DNA from 2 places in the Pantoea sp. X-Soil-ISGK-275 genome. Region 1 is predicted to be linked to the other one. Evidence: predicted binding sites of a transcription regulator. Region 1 holds the regulator's gene; the other holds the start of a gene.
What was found. Region 1 encodes CRP, which controls carbon source genes, mostly activating them, when cyclic AMP is high. Its sites were predicted from a motif close to ATGTGANNNNNNTCACAT; they were not measured.
Positions count from the first base shown of each region.

Region 2: AC6I8A_RS00580 (PTS mannitol transporter subunit IICBA) is a predicted target of CRP. The motif match lies at 5,675-5,692, and genes of this name have one in related genera.

Region 1 is NZ_AP035976.1:3,848,063-3,858,582, forward strand. It holds gene AC6I8A_RS17930 (LacI family DNA-binding transcriptional regulator) at 1-526, shown strand, start outside; gene AC6I8A_RS17935 (LysE family translocator) at 528-1,130, opposite strand; gene AC6I8A_RS17940 (hydrolase) at 1,191-2,207, shown strand; gene AC6I8A_RS17945 (YheU family protein) at 2,210-2,428, shown strand; gene AC6I8A_RS17950 (phosphoribulokinase) at 2,490-3,359, shown strand; gene AC6I8A_RS17955 (OsmC family protein) at 3,411-3,815, opposite strand; gene crp (cAMP-activated global transcriptional regulator CRP) at 4,120-4,752, shown strand; gene AC6I8A_RS17965 (YccS/YhfK family putative transporter) at 4,811-6,889, shown strand; gene argD (bifunctional acetylornithine/succinyldiaminopimelate transaminase) at 6,886-8,106, opposite strand; gene AC6I8A_RS17975 (aminodeoxychorismate synthase component II) at 8,194-8,769, opposite strand; gene AC6I8A_RS17980 (putative adenosine monophosphate-protein transferase Fic) at 8,811-9,404, opposite strand; gene AC6I8A_RS17985 (YhfG family protein) at 9,394-9,564, opposite strand; gene ppiA (peptidylprolyl isomerase A) at 9,663-10,235, opposite strand; gene tsgA (MFS transporter TsgA) at 10,498-10,520, shown strand, end outside.
Region 2 is NZ_AP035976.1:117,014-127,533, forward strand. It holds gene sodA (superoxide dismutase [Mn]) at 1-126, shown strand, start outside; gene AC6I8A_RS00560 (VirK/YbjX family protein) at 315-1,277, shown strand; gene AC6I8A_RS00565 (YibL family ribosome-associated protein) at 1,285-1,647, opposite strand; gene mtlR (mannitol operon repressor MtlR) at 1,752-2,297, opposite strand; gene mtlD (mannitol-1-phosphate 5-dehydrogenase) at 2,358-3,506, opposite strand; gene AC6I8A_RS00580 (PTS mannitol transporter subunit IICBA) at 3,601-5,535, opposite strand; gene AC6I8A_RS00585 (DUF3053 domain-containing protein) at 5,993-6,706, opposite strand; gene AC6I8A_RS00590 (gamma-glutamyltransferase family protein) at 6,881-8,479, opposite strand; gene AC6I8A_RS00595 (ABC transporter permease) at 8,489-9,370, opposite strand; gene AC6I8A_RS00600 (ABC transporter permease) at 9,373-10,314, opposite strand; gene AC6I8A_RS00605 (ABC transporter substrate-binding protein) at 10,332-10,520, opposite strand, start outside.

The sequences.
Region 1 (10,520 bases):
AAGTGTGGCGATTGATAATGAAGAAGCGGCTTGCGAAACCGTGCGTTATCTGGCGAACAAAGGCCGACGCCGCATTGCGCTGGTGAACTGTGATATGCGTTACCTCTATTCACATAAGCGTGAAGAGGGATATCGTGCGGCGCTGGAGCAGCTGGATCTCAGCTGGTGCGGTGTGGCCTACGCCGAGAATATCACCTGTGAAGCGGGTAGTGCGGCATTGCGCGAACTGCTGACGCAGCCGGAACGGCCGGATGCGGTATTCGCGGTATCAGATGTGTTGGCGGTTGGCGTAATACACGCGGCGTTGGAGGCGGGCTTGCGCGTGCCGGAAGATTTAGCGGTGGTAGGATTTGATGGCATCAACTTTACCAGCAGTTTGAATCCACCGCTGACGACGATTGAGCAACCGATGAATCGCATGGGCGCGCGCAGCGTACAGCTGCTGGTCCAACGCATCCGCCAACCCAACTCGTCGGTGGTTCATGAAGTGTTGCCGTGGAAGCGCGTTGAACGCGCTTCCAGTTAATTCAGCGCCAAATCAGCAATACGCACGCGGCGGTGAGCAAGCCCATCGCCAGATTGAACATTTTCCACGCGCGCGGGCTGCGCAGCAGACGTCCAATCAGCGAGCCAAAGCCCATCCAGATCACCCCAGAAACCACGTTCACCATGAACATGCCGAGGCTAATGGCCAGCACCGAATGCAGATATTCGCTGCCTGCCAGGCTGAAGCTGGCCACTGCGCCGAGGGCCATGAGCCAGGCTTTCGGGTTGATCAGCTGCAGCAAGCCGCCTTGCCAGAACGGCATCTGCTTCACCGTCACATCATCGGTTTCCAGCTTTTCATACTCGGCGCTGGCGATTTTCCACGCCAGCCACAGCAGATAAAGGCTACCGGCAATCTTCAGAATCAGATGCAGCGAGGGATAAAGCAGGATGAGACCGCCGATGCCGAATGCCACCATCAGCAACATGACTTGCATACCAATCATGATACCAATCAGCAGCGGAATGGTGCGCAGGAAGCCAAAATTAGCACCCGAGGCGGTAAGTAACATATTATTGGGCCCGGGCGTGATGGCCGCGACCCAAAGAAAACCTAACATTGATAAAAAAAGACTCAGTTCCATGTATATTCGGGTGCTCCTCACCCAGTAAAGCGAACAACCCATCGAAGCTATCAGCGACTTATGCATCAGACAAGCCTTTACCCAAGCTATTTTGATCGCCCCAGCGGCGAGCGCTTTACCCCCCTGCGCGGATTCAGTAACGCGCATTTGCAAACACTGCTGCCGCGTATTCTGCGCCGCCGCGTCACGTTGCGTCCGCACTGGCAGCGTCTTGACCTGCCGGACGGCGATTTTGTCGATTTAGCGTGGAGCGAAGATCCGGCGCAGGCACGTCACAAGCCGCGCATGGTGATGTTTCACGGCCTGGAAGGCAACTTTCGCAGCCCGTATGCGCATGGCCTGATGCAGGCGTGTCAGGCGCGCGGCTGGCTGGCGGTGGTGATGCACTTTCGCGGCTGCAGCGGCGAGCCTAATCGCTTGAAGCGCATCTATCACTCCGGTGAAACCGAAGATGCCACCTACTTCCTTAACTGGCTGCAGCGTGAATGGGGCAGCGTGCCGACCGCTGCAGTCGGCGTTTCGCTGGGCGGCAACATGCTCGCTTGCCTGCTGGGTCAGCAAGGTCACGATGTGCCGATTGATGCCGGCATCGCCATCTCAGCGCCGCTGGCGCTGGAGCCGTGCAGCGGCAAATTGGATGTTGGCTTTTCTCGCTTCTATCAGCACTATTTGCTGACGCGGCTAAAAAAGAACGCTACGCGCAAACTGCACGCCTGGCCCGGCACGCTGCCGGTCGATCTCAGCCAGTTACGCGCTTTCCGCCGCTTACGCGAATTTGATGATGCCATAACGGCACGTGCGCACGGTTTTATTGACGCCAGCGACTATTATCAACAAGCCAGCGCGATGCCGCTGCTCACCGGCGTGCGTAAACCGCTGCTGATCATTCATGCGCAAGACGATCCCTTTATGACTGATGCCGTGATCCCGCAACCTGACCAGCTGTCAGCCTCCATTCAGTATCAGCTGACGCAGCAAGGTGGCCATGTCGGCTTTGTCGGCGGCACCTTGCTTAAACCGAAAATGTGGCTGGAACAACGCGTGCCCGACTGGCTCTCAACTTATCTGGATGTGTAATAGTGATTATTCCCTGGCAACAACTCGAAGCGGAGACGCTGGAAAATCTGATTGAAACCTTCGTGTTACGCGAAGGCACCGATTACGGCGAGCAGGAACGCAGTTTGCTGCAAAAAGTCGCCGACGTGCGCCGCCAGCTGGAGCGCGGCGACGTGGTGCTGGTGTGGTCGGAACTGCATGAATCGATCAATATTATGCCGAAGGGTGAATTTCGCGGCTGATGCACCCCGCGGCAATTCGTGGTAACAATGCTCATCGCCGGACTTCACAGGGAGCTCTGTTATGTCAGCCAGGCATCCAATTATTGCCGTCACCGGTTCCAGCGGCGCCGGAACCACCACCACCAGCCTCGCCTTCCGTAAGATTTTCCAGCAGCTGAACCTGCATGCGGCGGAACTCGAAGGCGACAGTTTCCATCGCTTCACGCGTCCGGAAATGGACATGGCGATCCGCAAAGCACGCGATCTCGGTCGCCACATCAGCTACTTCGGCCCGGAAGCCAATGATTTCGGCCTACTGGAGCAGACGTTCAAACATTACGGTCAAACCGGCCTCGGCGAATCACGCAAATATCTGCACACCTACGATGAAGCGGTGCCGTGGAATCAGGTGCCGGGCACGTTCACGCCGTGGCAGCCGCTGCCGGAAAACACCGATGTGCTGTTTTATGAAGGCTTGCACGGCGGCGTGGTTACGCAGCAGCAAAATGTGGCGGAGCATGTCGATCTGCTGGTTGGTGTGGTGCCGATTGTTAACCTTGAGTGGATTCAGAAGCTGGTGCGTGACACCGGCGAGCGCGGCCATTCACGCGAAGCAGTAATGGATTCGGTGGTACGTTCGATGGAGGATTACATTAACTTCATCACGCCGCAGTTCTCGCGCACCCACATTAACTTCCAGCGCGTGCCGACCGTTGATACCTCAAACCCGTTTGCCGCCCGCGAAATTCCCTCGCTCGACGAAAGCTTCGTGGTGATTCATTTCCGTGGCCTGGAAGGCATCGCGTTCCCCTATCTGCTGGCGATGATTCAGGGATCGTTTATTTCCCACATCAATACCCTGGTGGTGCCGGGCGGCAAAATGGGATTGGCGATGGAGCTGATTATGCTGCCGCTGGTACAGCGACTGATTGAAGGGAAGCGGATTGAATAGGTTTGGTGCGGGCGGTGAAAAGGGAGGCATGAATGCCTCCCCTTCGACCGATTACAACTCGACAACCTCATAGCTGTGGGTAATTTCCACGCCTTTACCCAGCATGATCGCCACCGAGCAATATTTTTCCGCTGACAGGTCAACCGCGCGCGCAACCGCTTTATCGCTCAACGCTTTGCCGCTGACGATAAAATGCAGGTTGATGGTGGTAAAAATGCGTGGCGCTTCTTCACGGCGTTCTGAGGTGAGTTTCACTTCGCAATCCGCCACATTGCTGCGCCCTTTTTGCAGGATCGACACCACATCAATGGCGCTACAGCCGCCCGCGGCCATCAGCACCATCTCCATTGGACTTGGCGCTTTATCACCGGAATTACCGTCCATTAATACCTGATGGCCAGATGAGGATTCTCCGAGAAAGGTAAGACCTTCCACCCATTTCACTCGTGCCTGCATTATTCTCTCTCCTGAAGCGGCGGTTTTGCCGCCAGAGTACGCTTTCACCTGACAAACAGCAATCCAGAGTAATCCCCCTTGTGCTGAAGCGAGACAACACAAGACAGCTCGCAAAAGCTGTGCTACAAACAGTGCTGAAAATATTTTCGTCATCACAGACGAAGGCCGGAAGAATCAAAAGCGTAGCTTAAGAGTCCACCCGGAATAATTTTTCCTTTACTGGAAACGCTCGACGATTAAACCGCCTGACAGGGAAAAATGCCCCCTGTGTTTTGGGCACGATTACAACAGAGGATAATAGCGAATGGTTCTCGGCAAACCGCAAACAGACCCTACACTCGAATGGTTCCTGTCCCATTGCCATATTCACAAATATCCATCCAAAAGCACGCTCATCCATCAGGGTGAGAAAGCGGAAACGCTGTACTACATCGTAAAAGGTTCCGTAGCGGTACTGATTAAAGATGAAGAAGGCAAAGAGATGATTCTCTCCTACCTCAATCAGGGAGATTTCATCGGCGAACTCGGTCTTTTCGAAGAAGGCCAGGAACGTAGTGCCTGGGTACGTGCGAAGTCTGCCTGCGAAGTGGCTGAAATTTCATACAAAAAATTCCGTCAGCTGATTCAGGTAAACCCGGATATTTTAATGCGACTTTCGTCGCAAATGGCGCGTCGTCTGCAAGTGACATCTGAGAAAGTGGGCAACCTTGCCTTCCTCGATGTCACCGGACGTATCGCGCAAACGCTGCTAAATCTGGCCAAACAGCCAGATGCGATGACTCACCCAGACGGGATGCAAATCAAAATCACCCGTCAGGAGATTGGTCAGATCGTGGGCTGCTCACGCGAAACCGTGGGTCGTATCCTGAAAATGCTGGAAGATCAGAACCTGATCTCTGCACACGGTAAAACCATCGTCGTTTACGGCACCCGCTAATTTCTTCTCACCCACGGCGTGATGGCAACATCGCGCCGTTTCTATTTGCGATGAGCTGATGTGGCGTCGAATCATCTATCATCCCGAAGTTAACTATGCGCTGCGGCAAACGCTGGTGCTGTGCCTGCCTGTGGCTCTCGGCTGGCTGTTTGGCGATCTGCAAAAAGGGCTGCTGTTCTCGTTAGTGCCGGCCTGCTGCAACATGGCGGGTCTGGATACGCCGCACAAACGCTTCTTCAAACGCCTGATTGTGGGGGGTTCGCTGTTTGCCACCGGCAGTTTCCTGATGCAAATCCTCACCGCTTATCAGGTTCCGCTGCCGCTGATTTTGCTGGCGTTGCCGCTGCTGATTGGCGTGACCGGCGAAATCGGCCCGCTGCATGCACGATTGCTGCCCGCGACTTTGATTGCCGCTATTTTCACGCTCAGCCTGGTTGGACGCATGCCGATGTGGGTGCCGCCGCTGCTCTACATTGGCGGCACGCTGTGGTACGGCTTATTCAACTGGTTCTGGTTCTGGCTGTGGAAAGAGCAGCCGATGCGCGAGTCGCTCAGCCTGCTGTTCCGCGAGCTGGCGGATTACTGCGATGCCAAATACACCTTACTGACGCAGCTGACCGATCCGGAAAAAGCGCTGCCACCGTTGCTGGCACGTCAGCAAAAGGCGGTCGATCTCATCACCACCTGCTACCAGCAAATGCATATGCTGTCGGCCAGTCGCGATAACAGCCACAAACGCCTGACGCGCGCTTTCCAGGTGGCGCTGGATTTACAGGAACACATCTCGGTGAGTTTGCATCAGCCGGAAGAGGTGCAGAAGCTGGTTGAAGAGAGCCACGCCGAAGCGGTGATTCGCTGGAACGCCAAAATCATCTCGGCGCGACTGCGCGTGCTGGCGGATGCAATTCTCTACCATCAGCTGCCAGACCGTTTTCATATGGAGAAACAGCTCGGCGCGTTGGAGAAAATTGCGCGCCAGCATCCGGATAACCCGGTCGGCAACTTCTGCCTGTATCACTTCAGCCGCATCGCCCGCGTGTTGCGTACGCAGAAGCCGCTCTACACGCGTGACCTGATGGCCGATCGCCAGCGCCGTTTGCCGCTGTTACCCGCGCTGCGCAGTTATCTGTCATTCAAATCCACCGCGTTACGCACCGCGGCACGCTTTGCCGTGATGCTGATGTTTGGCAGCGCGCTGGCGCTGTTCTTCAACATTCCCAAACCTTACTGGATTCTGATGACCATCATGTTCGTCAGCCAGAACGGTTACAGCGCGACGCGCGTGCGCATCCAGCACCGTGCGCTGGGCACTTTTGCCGGATTGCTGATCGCCGCCGCGTCGCTCCAGCTGGCGGTGCCGGAATCGATCACGCTGCTGTTTATGCTAGGGATCACGCTGGCGAGTTATCTGATCACGCGGAAATATTACGGCTGGTCGATGATTGGCTTCACCGTCACGGCGGTGTATTCGCTGCAGCTGCTGTCGCTCAACGGCGCACAGTTTCTGCTGCCGCGCATGATGGATACCTTGATGGGCTGCCTGATTGCCTTCGCCGGGATGATTTGGCTGTGGCCACAGTGGCAAAGCGGACTGCTGCGCAAGAACGCGCACGATGCGCTGGAAGCCTATCAGGAGGCGCTGCGACTATTGTTAGGACCTGAACAGTCGCCGGAGAAACTGGCTTATCAGCGCATGAAGGTTAATCAGGCGCACAACGCGCTGTTCAACTCATTAAACCAGGCATCGAGCGAGCCGGGCTTTAACCTGCAATACCTGAAAGATATGCGCATGTGGGTTACGCACAGTCAGTTTATCGTCGAGCACATTAACGCCATGACGATTCTGGCGCGTGAGCACACCATGTTGACGGCCAAGCTGGCGGAACGTTATCTGCAATCCTGTGAAATCGCGCTGCAGCGTTGTCAGCAGCGACTGGCGTATGATGGGCCGGGCAACGACAGCAATATTCTGGAAGCACCGGAGAATCTCAATGAAGGGCCGGTGACGATTGTCGAACAGCATGTGAAGCGGATTTTGCAGCACCTCAACGTGATGCACACCATCTCTTCGCTGGCGTGGAGCCAGCGACCGCATCATGGCCGCTGGCTCAAGGTGTTACGTCCAAAAGCGAATTAAGCGGCCAGCACCTTTTCAATCGCGCTGGCGAAACGCGTCATGCCTTCGGCGATATCGGTAGGTTCAATCACCAGCGACGGCACAAAACGGATCACGTCGGTACCGGCGGTGAGAATCATCAGCCCTTCCGCTGCGGACGCGTTGAGGATGTCACGCGCTTTGCTGGCGAACTGCGGCTTCAGCGCGGCACCAATCAGCAGCCCTTTGCCACGAATCTCGCTGAAGATAGCGAATTTGCTGTCGATGGCTTGCAGCGCTTCAACAAACTGCTGACGACGCGCTTCAACGCCTTCCAGTACTTCTGGCGTGTTGATGATATCCAGCGCCGTTTCAGCGATGGCACAGGCCAGCGGATTGCCGCCGTAAGTGGTACCGTGAACGCCCGGCGCCATCACCGAGGCGATTTCGTTAGTGGTCAACATCGCACTGACCGGGAAACCGCCGCCCAGCGCTTTCGCGCTGGTAATAATATCGGGCTTGATACCGTAATGCTCATACGCAAACAGTTTGCCGCTACGTCCCATGCCGCTCTGCACTTCATCCAGCACCAGCAGCGCATTGTGTTCATCGCACAGCGCGCGCAGACCTTGCATAAACTCTGGCGTGGCCGGCATTACGCCGCCTTCGCCCTGAATCGGCTCGACCACGATGGCGCAGGTGTGATCGTCAATCACCGCTTTTACCGCATCGAGATCGTTGAACGGCACATGCACGATATCCGCCGGTTTTGGACCGAAACCATCGGAGTATTTCGGCTGGCCGCCAACCGACACGGTGAACAGCGTGCGGCCGTGGAAGGCGTTATGGAAGGCGATAATTTTGCTTTTGAACGGGCTGTGTTTTTTGCAGGCGTAATAACGCGCCAGCTTGAATGCTGCTTCGTTGGCTTCCGCACCGGAGTTACCGAAAAACACCCGATCGGCAAAGGTCGCGGCAATCAATTTACTCGCCAGACGCAGCGCTGGTTCGTTGGTGAACACGTTGCTGGTGTGCCACAAGGTTTCGCCCTGGGTTTTCAGCGTTTCCACCAGCGCCGGATGACAATGGCCCAATGCAGTCACCGCGATGCCGCCAGAGAAATCGATATACTCTTTGCCCTGCTGATCCCACACTCGGCTGCCTTTACCTTTTACCGGCACAAACTGCGCAGGTGCATAAACAGGCAAAATAACGTTATCGAACGTTTCCCGGGTTACCGCTAGTTTTTCCGCTGCCATTGATGACCTCATCGGGTTATTTGTTGAGCTGATGTGAAAATATAATCACAAAATATGCATAAAAAATCACACGAAGGCAAACATAAGTTACGCGTTGAGGAAATTAGCCAGCAGCTGATGCCCTTGCTCACTGAGGATGCTTTCCGGATGGAACTGCACGCCTTCCAACGACAAAGTGCGATGGCGGAAACCCATGATCTCATCCGGCTGGCCGTCGCGCAGGGTCCACGCGGTGACTTCAAACTCAGCGGGCAGCGTATCGCGCGCCACAATCAATGAGTGATAGCGCGTCACGGTCAGCGGATTATTCAGATCGCGAAACACACCTTGGTTGGTGTGCTGGATCAGGGAGGTTTTGCCATGCATTACCTGGCGCGCGCGCACCACCTGCGCGCCATAGGCTTGTGCAATCGCCTGATGCCCAAGGCAAACGCCGAGGATCGGCACGTGCCCGGCGAAATGGCGAATCGCCGCGAGCGAGATGCCAGACTGATCCGGCGTACACGGACCCGGCGAAATCACCAGATGCGTCAGCGGCAGCGCTTGCATCTCATCCAGCGTAATGGCGTCGTTACGCACCACGCGTACCTCCGCGCCCAGTTCGCAAAAGTACTGGTAGAGATTCCAGGTGAAGGAGTCGTAGTTATCGATTAGCAGCAGCATAGCGCCCTCAGGCCAGTAAAAGCGGCGCTATTCTACCTATTTTAGTTCGCCGGGCTCACCACTTTCGCAAACTGCGCGGTAAGCGGTGCCAGATCGCCGGCGACGCCCGCCGAGATCGCAGCGCGCCACGCATCGCGTTCGAGCGTTTCCCAGGAAAGCTGATAACCGGCATGCAGTGCCAACTGTTCAAAGAAGATGCGCTGCGCGCGGCCATTGCCGGCGCGGAACGGATGCAGCACGAAGATCTCACAGTAATAATGTGCGATACGCGCCACGAACGCTTCCTGCTCAAGGTCAGCCAGGCCGCGCTCTTCCTCGAGCGCCTGCATCAGCGTATTGCCTTCTTTCTCGATATATTCGCAATGACAATACGGCGTTTCATCGCGCCAGATATCGATGGTGCGCAATTCTCCTGCCCAGCTGTAGAGATCCTGAAACAGCGTGCGATGAATATGGCAAAGACGTGGCAAACCGATGCTGCGCTGGCCAAGTTCTAATGTCGCCAGGCGCGCGGCGCTGAACGCCAGTTCCGCTTTACGCAGTTGGGCTTCATCATGAATATCGAGGCGATTCTTCAACACATTGTCGTTGTGCCACAAATAGGGATCGCGTACTGCTAAGCTGTTATCCACCATATTGCCTCCTCAGCGACTCAAGTCGCTCCTCAGCATGTTCGGCATCGATAAGAGCTTCACTATAGGAATATCCGGCCAGTCGACAGCTGGATTGGTAGCTCGCAGCACGGCGCTGCTGCCACAAAGTGGCTTTCTGTTTCTCAGTGAGTTTGCTAGTCATAGCGCCTCCGGCAAGCAGTGAGCCCTAAGTATAAGCAGCAATTTTTTGCTTTGCCGGAGAGCAAATGACGCGCCAGTGAAAAACGGCGCGTTTCAGAATTAAGGCAGGACTTTGGCGGAGAGGATAACAATCGGTTTTGACGGCACATTTTGGTACGGACCGACATCTTTAGTCGGGACCTGCGCAATCTTGTCGATCACATCCTGGCCTTTCACAACTTTACCAAACACCGCATAACCGAAATCACGCTGACCGTGATCGAGGAAGGCGTTGTCGGCTACGTTGAGGAAGAACTGGCTGGTGGCGCTATCTTTATCTGCGGTACGCGCCATCGAAATGGTGCCGCGCAGATTACGCAAGCCGTTGTCAGCTTCGTTCTTGATCGGCGCTACCGTTTGCTTCTGCTGCATATCGGTAGTGAAGCCGCCGCCCTGAATCATAAAACCAGGGATCACGCGGTGGAAAATGGTGTTGTTGTAAAAACCATTGTTGACGTAATCAACGAAGTTTTTCACCGAAACCGGGGCTTTCTGGTTATTCAGCTCGAGTTCAATATTGCCCGCAGAGGTGGTGAGCAGCACATGTGGATCCCCTTTCGCGGCAAGCGCGGCAGAAGATACAGAAGAGAGCGCTAACAGGGCAACCGCCGCTGTCAAAGTACGTTTAAGCATGAAAGATTCCTTACCATGGAGAGCTAGCTCAAAAACGAGATTGATTGTAAAGAGCATGTGATCCAAGAGCCAGCGTTTTACCGATATTTACGCGGATGTTGCTATTGTCATACTTTTGCCGCCACGCAATCATTTGCGTGACGAAAATCACACTCTCAATGAAATATTTCCGCCTTGTTACACTCGTTGTTTATTAAGATCACAGCAACACTTACAATTCATGACACTTTTTGCCAATCTCGGCGCTTAACAGGTTCAGAACATGACAAACCGTAATCGCATTGG
Region 2 (10,520 bases), 3.7 Mb from region 1:
GGCCTGGACGTGTGGGAACACGCTTACTACCTGAAGTATCAGAACAAACGTCCTGATTACATCAAAGCATTCTGGAACGTGGTGAACTGGGACGAAGCTGCAGCGCGTTTCGCTGCTGCGAAGTAAGTTCAGGCTATAGCCGCAACACGAAACCGGTGATGATTTCACCGGTTTTTTTTCGTCTTTTTTAAACCCTTTCTAAACGACCTGAATATTCACGCGTACGATTATTGCGCGGCGAAAGCTTATTAACCTGCCGTTGATAATTTGGGGCATATAGTAGCGACAATTTGTCTCGCTAGGCCTAAATAATCATGTCTACTATCACAACTTCTGTGACGAATAATGATTCGTCAGCGCCGCTGTTTTTGCCATTAATAAGCGGAAAGTTCAGGCCGAATAAATTATGGAATAGCGGAAGTTTTCGCGCGAAATTTGCCTTAAGGTCACTAGTCTTTCCTGTGACGACCTTTAATTATCTGCAGCAGTTAACGAAATTGTCTGCGCTACCGCAGCTGTTGACCATGCAAGGTTTGCTGCCGGCCAAGCCACATCGTCCTTATCTGCGTGCGGGATTCAGCGTGGCGCAACGTGCGCAGGCTATCATCGATCACTACACCTTGATGGAGCAGTTAGAGAATACGGCACTGCGCCAGTTGTTGCAGAGTCCGGGCGATAATTTGCTGGCCACGTTGAGCGGCAAAAACGACGAGGCGTTTGTGATTCACTGCTGTCCGGGACGTTTTGACCGTGAAGGTGAAATTACCCTGGAGCTGCATTATCAAACGCAGTTAATTGCTTCGCTCTCTTTCTCAATTATTCGCGAACAGAACAAGCGCACCTTATTAATTGGTGGATTGCAGGGACCGCGTAAACATATTTCCAACGACGTGATTCGCGATGCCACGAAAGCGGCACACGGCGTATTCCCGAAACGTTTGCTGATGGAAGCGGTATTTAATCTGGCGCAACAGTGTGGCGTTGAGGCGATCACTGCCGTTGGCGATACCACACACGTGTTCCGCAGCCTGCGCTACCGCCACAGTAAAGGCGACAAGTTTTTTGCCAGCTACAGCGAGTTTTGGTTGTCGTTGGGTGGCGTGGCGCGTGCTGATGAGCTGTTTGCGTTGCCGTTACGCGCGGAGCGTAAAGATCTGGAAGAGATTGCCAGCAAGAAGCGCGCCGAGTATCGCCGTCGCTATGCCTTGCTGGACAGTCTGAATGAACAAGTTCATCAGGCGGCTGGCATCCTACGCGACGTCTCACACGCCGCGTAAGTCAAGATTAGAACGGCTGCTTGGCGTAGCCGGTCATCACTTTCAGTCCCATCTCACGTCCGAGCGCGGTCATTGGGTGTACCACCACCAGGCCGCGCACGCTTTTCTTAAATGCGCCCATGTTGGCCTGTTCTTTCTTGGTGATTTCGCGGCTAAAGCCCAGCTTCTGCAGCTGTTGCGCTTCTTTGCTCAGCTTCTCAGTGCGGACGCTGCGCAGGCGCTCAATTTCCAGCTCCAGCTTCTCTTTTTCACGCAGCAGTTCACCGAGCTTTTCGGCATCGCCAGAGGCTAGCAGCGGGGCTTCTTTGCGGTTGAGCGCATCGAGCTGATCGCTCAGCAGTTTAATCTCGGCTTTTTCTTGTTCTTTCATTGGGGGAAAACTCGTTAAGGAAAACAGGCAAAGGATACACAAATCTACGCAGTTTTGCAGCGTGGCGCGTATTCATGCTCGCCTGGTCGCCATGAATGGCGACCCTACACTGCCGGCTTTTTAAACACCTGCTTGTGCGAAATGCGTGAAATCAGCTCGGTGAGCGACAGCACCATGGTTGAACGTACCATCTGCAGATAGCGCTGCTGCTGCATGGAGCGCAGTTGCTCGTCGTCGCGGTTGAAATCCGGCTGCGGCGGCCAGGCGGCCACGCAGTGCAATTCGCCAAACGGGCCGAGGATCTCATCGTCGGTAAATCGATAATCGCTGATGTCGTGATTCAGCTCCTCACGCAGCGCCAGCAGCAGTTCACAATCTTCGTACTCATGCCGGTTGATCACGCCCAGGCCGTAAATCAGCTTGAGGCGAACCGAGAGTTCGCCCAGCGGACCATTACCCAGCAGCAGCGGCTCTACGGCATATTTGACCGCGTAATCGTCCTTGCGAAACACTTGCAGCACCAGCAGGTTAACTGCTTCGGTCAGCAGCTCAACGGCGGCGATCAGGAAGCTTCTCACCGAACGACCGGCGTTCAGGCGCTCAAGCACCCGGTTTTCAAAAGCCTGCTTCTCTTCCATCATTGCCTGCATCGTTCAGCTACCGCCAGCGGGCACGCAAGCGCGCCCGAGTTAACCACTCAAGGGCGCGCATTATGCCATAGCGTTGTAAGCGCTCACCACTGAGGTGACCACTTCGCTATTGGCATCCAGGCCAGAAATTTCCGCCAGCGTGGCTTGCGGGCCTTTTTCTGCCAGCAGCGCGACCAGTTCCTGCGCCTGCGGATCGGCTTCGCTGCGATAGTGCATGGCGGCGGCAATGCCCTGGACCAGATTAGTGTGCGGCAGGTTGTATTCAATGGTGCCCAGCGTTGGCTTGATCAGGCGATCGCCCGCGCTCAGTTTACGCAGCGGCTGACGACCTACGCGCTCAACGTCATCTTTCAGGTACGGATTTTCGAAGCGGGTGAGGATTTTCTGGATGTAGGCAGCATGCTTATCGGCCTCAAAGCCATAACGCTTGATCAGCACGGCACCGCTTTCCTGCATCGCGCCTTGCACTACCGCACGCACTTTCTCATCAAGAATCGCGTCACGAATGGTAGCGTGACCGGCCAACTGACCGAGATACGCGGTGATGGCGTGACCGGTATTGAGGGTGAACAGCTTGCGCTCAACGAACGCCATCAGATTGTCGGTCAATTCCATGCCAGCAATGTTTGGCAATTCACCTTTGAACTGGGTTTTATCAACAATCCACTCGCTGAAGGTTTCCACGGTGACTTCCAGCGGATCGGTGGTGCCGGCTTCGGATGGCGGCACGATGCGATCGACCGCAGAATCAACGAAGCCAACATGCGCTTCAACCCACGCGTGATACTGCTCTGGCAGCGCTTTCAGCACGTGCTGTTTCAGCTGGCTGGTACCGCGCACCATGTTTTCACAGGCGATGATGTTGAGTGGACGGACGTTACCGCTGTCGCTGCGTTTAGCCAGACCTTTCGCGACGCCACCGGCGATGCGCTCCAGAATCTGCGGGCCAACCGCCGTGGTCACGATATCAACCTCCGCAATCAGCGCAACGATGTCATCGCTGGTGCTGTTGACGGCGCTGACGCCTGTTACGATTTCGACTTTTGCCTGCTCGCCAACCACATGAACCGGATACTCATGACGGGCGTTAAGGGCATCAAGTATCACCTGATTGACGTCAGCAAACACCAGCTCGATGCCGGCATCCGCCAGTAACTTACCGATAAAACCGCGACCGATGTTACCTGCTCCAAAATGTAACGCTTTCATAAATTTGACCCATATCAAATGACGAAAGGGCGGGCAAGTCCGCCCCGGAAATGTGGGACGGGCTTACCCGCCCCAGGGAAGGTAAAACGTGGTATTACGCTTTAACGATGTTGCCTGAGAGCAGGTCCAACACGTCCTGCACGCTGGTGGTATTGGCCAGCTTCTCAATCACGCTGTCATCATCCAGCGCGTTGGTCAGGCTGGTAATCACCTGAATGTGCTCGTTATTGCGCGCGGCGATACCAATCACCAAACGCGCCACGTCTTCTGGCTCATCACCAAACTGCACGCCTGCCGGATACTGACAGAACACCACGCCGGTTTTCAGCACGCGGTCTTTCGCTTCTACGGTGCCGTGTGGCACAGCAATGGATTCACCGAGGTAAGTTGGCGTCAGCTTTTCACGTTCCAGCATCGCTTCAACATATTCCGGCTGCACGTAGCCGCCTTTCACCAGCTGCTCACCCGCAAAGCGAATCGCCTGCTCTTTATGGGTGGCGCTCAGGCCGAGGAACACGTTGTCTGCACCCAGTTTAAACAGGTGCGCGTTGCCTTCGTCGTAGCTGTCAGCCAGCGTAGTCTGCACGGTTTCGCGACGCGCTTCACTGCGGTTAGCGGCAACCAGACGTTCAGTCAGATTGCTGTACAGCGCGCTATCGAGGAAGTTGTTCAGCGAAATATGCTGCGCTTGCGGTGCCTGACGCATCGCACGTTCGGTCAGATCGCGGTGGGTAATCACCAGATCGACGTCGCCTGGCAGCGAGTTAATCGCCGTGTTGGTGACGGAGATATTGCTCAGACCCGCGTCCTGCACTTTCTTACGCAGCACGCCTGCACCCATCGCACTTGAACCCATACCGGCGTCACAGGCTACGATGATTTTGCGTACGTGGTTCAGGTCAACGCTCATCGCGTCGCCAGCAACCGGTGAACCGGCAACGGCCTGACCTTTCGACTGCGCTTTCATATCCTGCATGCGCTGTGTCGCGGCTTCGATATCGTCATCTTCTTTCACTTTGCTGGTTTTCAGCAGTATTGAAGAGACCACGAAGGAGACGGCAAATGCAGCGATGATGGCCGCGATGTTCGCGAAATAAGCGCCTTTTGGCGTCATCGCCAGCACGGCCAGGATGGAACCTGGAGAAGCCGGAGAAACCAGGCCGCCGTTCAGCAGCGTCAGGGTGAACACGCCGGTCATACCGCCGAGGATTACCGCCAGCAACAGACGCGGCGCCATCAGCACGTATGGGAAGTAAATTTCGTGGATACCACCGAGGAAGTGGATGATCGCTGCGCCGCCTGCAGATTGTTTAGCGCTACCGCGACCAAACATCATGTAGGCAACCAGCACGCCCATACCCGGACCTGGGTTGGCTTCAATCAGGAAGAAGATTGATTTGCCGGCCTCGCTCGCCTGCTGGATACCCAGCGGAGAGAAGATACCGTGGTTGATGGCGTTATTGAGGAACAGGATTTTCGCCGGTTCAACAAAGATCGAGGTCAGCGGCAGCAGGTTGTTCTGCACCATCAGATTCACGCCCGCGGCGAGAATGTGTGACAGGCCTTCAACCAGTGGACCGATTGCCAGGAACGCTAACAGCGCCAGCAGCATACCGATGATACCGGCCGAGAAGTTGTTAACCAGCATCTCGAAGCCGCTTTTGATCTTGCCATCAACGGCGCGGTCAAAGGACTTGATCGCCCAGCCGCCCAGCGGACCGGCAATCATCGAGCCGAGGAACATCGGCATATCGGCACCGACGATCACGCCCATGGTGGTGATGGCACCGACCACGCCACCGCGATCGCCGCCAACCAGACGTCCACCGGTGAAACCAATCAGCAGCGGCAGCAGGTAGGTGATCATTGGGCCGACGAGTTTCGCCAGCGTTTCGTTTGGAATCCATCCGGTTGGGATGAACAGCGCAGTGATGATACCCCATGCGATAAACGCACCGATGTTAGGCATCACCATATTACTCAGAAAGCGACCAAAGCTCTGAACCTTGACCTTTACTGATGAGGACATAAACCCACCCCTTATTGAGACGCGCTGCAATAAGAGAGCGCGTTTGTTTTTGTTTGAACGTTACGGCGGGGGCCGTGGCATTACTGTATGCACGCGGACTCTAGCACTAGTTTATTACGCTGCGTAGAGCAGCCCCTAAGTGTGATGCAGATCACGCTAAGTTGGGGTGGTTGGGGTGCAATAAGGTGATACTGATCACAAAAAGACGCTGTAAGAAAGCAACGATGCCGAAAAATTAAGCAAAACAAGATGACGAATGTGACTTAAGTCACCTTTTAATCTGGGTGCTTTGTTGTGTAAATGTGATCAATGTCACAAACTATTTTTGGTCGAAAATGCGCCAGATCACAATATGCTGCAGCAGAAAAGTGGGCTGTAAGGAAGTGACGTAATTCTGAAAAGAAACGAATGGCTTGTAGGGTCGCCATTGATGGCGACCACTAAAATAGTTCGGCTGTTATAACCCGCCTTGCACCGCATTTTGCGCTTGCGTCAGCGCCTGCGCATTGCTGGAGAGATTGCTCATCAGCGTGTTGTACTGCGTTGCCTGATCCTGCGTTGGGAATTGCACGCCGCCGTCGTTGAAGGTTACGCGTGTGCCTTGCGATTGCAGATAGTCGCCGGTTTGCACCGCCGCCTGGCTCAGCGCCTGCAGCTGTGGCAGCAACGGAATCAGCGTGCTGGCTGGCTGCGTTACCACTTTGGTAAACGCGGCGTCGTAGACTTTCTTCAGATCATCCGGCTGCTTCAGCGTGGCTTTGCTGCTGTCCGCCTGCATTTTGGCGCTCTGAATCTGCTGGGTCAGCACGCTCAGATTACCGCTGACCTGGCGCAGGCTATCGCGGCGCGTCAGGTAATCCTGCGGTACACGAATCGCTGCTAATTCATCAACCACCGGACGCATACCTTGCTCAATCGCCTGATTGGTCTGCTGCGAGAAACCATAAAGGATGGCGTAATCGCTGGCGTAGTTACCGAAGGTCTGCTTCTGGTTTTCACTCAGGCTTGGCAGATGTTCGCCGCTGCGCATCACTGTGTTCTGAAGGAAGTCACTGAACGCTTTACGCTGATCGCCCTCTTTGTCGCCACAGGCCGTAAGTTGCAGCACGACCAAGGCACTGACCATCAGCATGCCGGTGCGCATCCAGATGCGGGAAATTCCTGACGCCATGATTAACTCCTGTTATGGCAAATTCGATTCGGTGGGAATGGTCCTAAAGGATAGTGCAATGGCCTGGCGGGTACAACGGGCGGCGTTTGCCTGGTGCGCATAAATGCGCACCCGACAAGGAAATGGCGGAATTCGTAGGGTCACCATTCATGGTGACCGTTTTAACACGTTAAATCAGAACACCAGCGCCTGCCCATCTTTGCGGCTTTCGGTGGCGGCGATGTAGAAGCCTTGCGGATCGCGCACAATCGCCTGCGCACCGCCGAAGTTATAGCCAAGCAGCGGATCTTCCAGCGTAATTTGATGCCCCATTTCGCGCAGCTTTGCCAGTACGTTACGGTCGATGCCCGGCTCAACCACCACCGCACGTCCTTGCTCAACGCGCCAGCGCGGGGCATCAATCGCTGCCTGCGGGTTTTGCTTGTGCTGCATGATGCGCAGCGCCATCTGCAAATGACCTTGTGCCTGCATCGGGCCGCCCATCACGCCAAACGACATCAGCGGCTGGCCGTCACCGTCGAGGGCAAACGCCGGAATGATGGTGTGGAACGGGCGCTTGCCGCCGGCCACCACATTGGGATGCTGCGGATCGAGTGAGAAACCGCAGCCACGGTTTTGAAGGCTGATGCCGGTGCCCGGCACCACTACGCCAGAACCGAAGCCCATGTAGTTTGACTGTATAAAGGAAACCATCATGCCGCTGGCATCGGCGGTGGAGAGATACACCGTGCCGCTCTGCTGCGGGGAGCCAAAGGTAAAATCCCCGGCCCGATCGGGATTAATCAGCTGCGCGCGCTGTTTCAAATAGTCATCGCTCAGCAGCAGTTCCGCCGGGAACTCGAGGTGATCGTAATCGCTGACGTAGCGATCCAGATCGGCCAGCGCCAGCTTCATCGCTTCAATCGACAGATGAAGCCACGGCACTGAATCCGGTTCATAGCGGCCAATATCCCACTGTTCGAGAATGCCCAGCGCAATCAAGGTGGCGATGCCCTGACCGTTCGGCGGCAACTCCTGCACCGATCCGCCCGCAAATGGGCGCGATAACAATTCCACCCAATCAGCGCGATGATTTTTCAGATCATCAAGGCTGAGCGCCGCGCCATGCTGCTCAGCAAACGCCACTATCTTTTCGGCCAGCTCGCCACGATAGAAGGCTTCACCGCGCGTCTCGGCGATTTTTTGCAGCGTTTCGGCTTGCGCCGGATTGCGGAACAGTTCACCAGCACGCGGCGGGCGACCCTCAGGTGCAAAGCACTCGACAAAACCAGGCTGATCTTTCAGCTTGTTGTAGGCACGCTGCCATAGATGACCAATCAGCGGTGAAACCGGGAAACCGTCACGCGCGTATTCAATGGCCGGTTGCGCCAGCGTGGTAAGCGGCAGCGTGCCAAAGCGTTCGGCCAGCTCAACCCACGCCGAAACCGCGCCCGGCACGGTGACTGCTTCCCAGCCGATTTCCGGCATGGCATCGCGTCCGGCAAAGCGTTCCGGGTTCCATGCCGCAGGCGAGCGGCCCGAGGCATTCAAACCGTGCAGTTTTTTGCCATCCCAGATTATCGCAAAGGCATCACTGCCGAGGCCGTTACCGCTGGGCTCCAGCACGGTTAACGCCATCGCACTGGCAATCGCCGCATCTACCGCATTGCCGCCCTGTTGCAACATGCGCATCCCCGCCTGCGCCGCCAGCGGCTGCGAAGTGGCAACCGCGTTGCGTCCCATCATCGGTACGCGGTGTGAGGCATAGCTGACGTTAAAATCCAGTTCACTCATGATCGTTCCTTAGTGTGAGTCATCGCGTGGGTCGAGCGCGTCGCGCAAACCGTCGCCCAGCAGGTTGAAGCCCTGCACGGTGAGAAAAATAGCCAGGCCGGGGAAAATCGACATCCACGGCGCCTGTTCGAGAAAGCCTTTGGCGGTATTCAGCATCGCACCCCATGAAGGCGAGGGCGGTTGCTGGCCGAGGCCAAGGAAAGAGAGGCTGGCTTCGGTGATGATCGCCGAAGCAATCGCCAGCGTGGCCTGTACCAGAATTGGCGACAGCACATTGGGCAGCACATAACGCAGGATGATCCAGCGATCGGGCAAACCAATCGCCCGCGCGCCATCAATGTACTCTTCGTGACGAATGGCGATTACCTGGCCGCGCGTCAAGCGGGCGAAAATCGGCATCGCAGATAAACCGATGGCAATCATTGCATTCGACAAGCTCGGGCCGAGAAACGCCCCCAGCGCGATCGCCAGAATCAGAAACGGGCACGCCAGCAGCGCTTCGATAAAACGCGAAATAATGCCGTCGCACCAGCCTTGCCAGTAACCGGCAATGAGCCCCAGCGGCACACCAATCAGAATGGCGATCAGCACCGAAATGCAGCCCGCCAGCAGCGAGGTGCGTGCGCCCCACACCAGGCGCGACAAAATATCGCGCCCCAGCTCATCGGTGCCGAACCAGTGCAGCAGCGTTGGCGCTTTACGCACCGCAAGGAAATTGGCTTTGATGGGATCAAACGGAGCCAGCCACGGTGCCAGCAGCGCCACGGCGACAAACAGCAGCACAATCACCGCACCAATCAGCGCACTTTTGTTACGCAGGAACTTTTTCAGCACCCGACGATTCGGCTTTGCCACTGCAGGCAGTGCGCCAGCGGTTAATACCTCGCTCATGGTCAGCCTCGCATTTTCGGGTTAATGATCATATAGAGCACATCGGCCAGCAGATTGAGCAGCAAGAAGCCAATCGCCACCACCAGCACCACGCCTTGCACCACGGCGTAATCACGGTTGAATACCGCATCGACAATCATCTTGCCAAAGCCGGGCAGCGTGAAGACCTGCTCGGTCAGCACCGCGCCACCCAGTAACTCGCCAAACAGCAGCGTGGTGAGAGTAACAATCGGCATCAATGCATTACGCAACGCATGCTTCAACACCACTTTCTTTGCCAGCAGCCCTTTGGCGCGTGCGGTGCGAATGTAATCCGCTTTTAGCACGGCGATCATTGAAGCGCGGGTGTGACGCATTAAGGTGGCGGCCAGTCCGGTGCCGAGCACCAGCGCTGGCAGCAGAAGCGTTTTCAGGTTCTGCGTCACATCTTCGCTAATCGGTACAAAGCCCGATGCCGGCAGCCATTGCAGATGCACGGAGAACAGCAAAATCAGCAGAATACCGAGCCAGAAGTGAGGTACTGAAATCCCGGAAAGCGCGACAAAGTTGGTGGTGTGATCGACCCAACTGTCTTTGCGCACTGCGGCGATGATGCCCATGCTGATGCCAATCACCAGCGCGATAATCATCGCCAGCAATGACAACTCCAGCGTCACCGGCAATTTGCTGGCGATCAGCGCCGTCACCGGCTCTTTTGTGCGCAGCGACATGCCCAAATCGCCGGTTAGCGCATTACCAATCCAGGCGAAATATTGCGTGGGGATCGGATCGTCCAGATGGTATTCCGCCCGCAGCTGGGCGATAACCGCCGGATCACGCTCTTCGCCCGCCATCGCCAGCACCGGATCGCCTGGCAGCAGCTTTTGCAGTGCGAACACCATAATGCTCACCAGCAGCAGCGTCGGAATCGCCAGCAGTAGCCGTTTTACAATCAGTTCCAGCATCCTCGCTCCTTAGCGGTTTACTGCGCCAGACTTACGCCAGCCAAACGCACCAATCCGTCCGGCCAGGCTTTGAAGCCCTGCAATTTCTTCGACATGCCAAAAATGCGTGGCTCAAAGTAGAGGTAAGCAATCGGCATATCGGTTTGCAGTTGGTTCACTACCTGGGTGTACAGCGCCTGACGCTGTGCCTGGTCGTTGGTGAGACG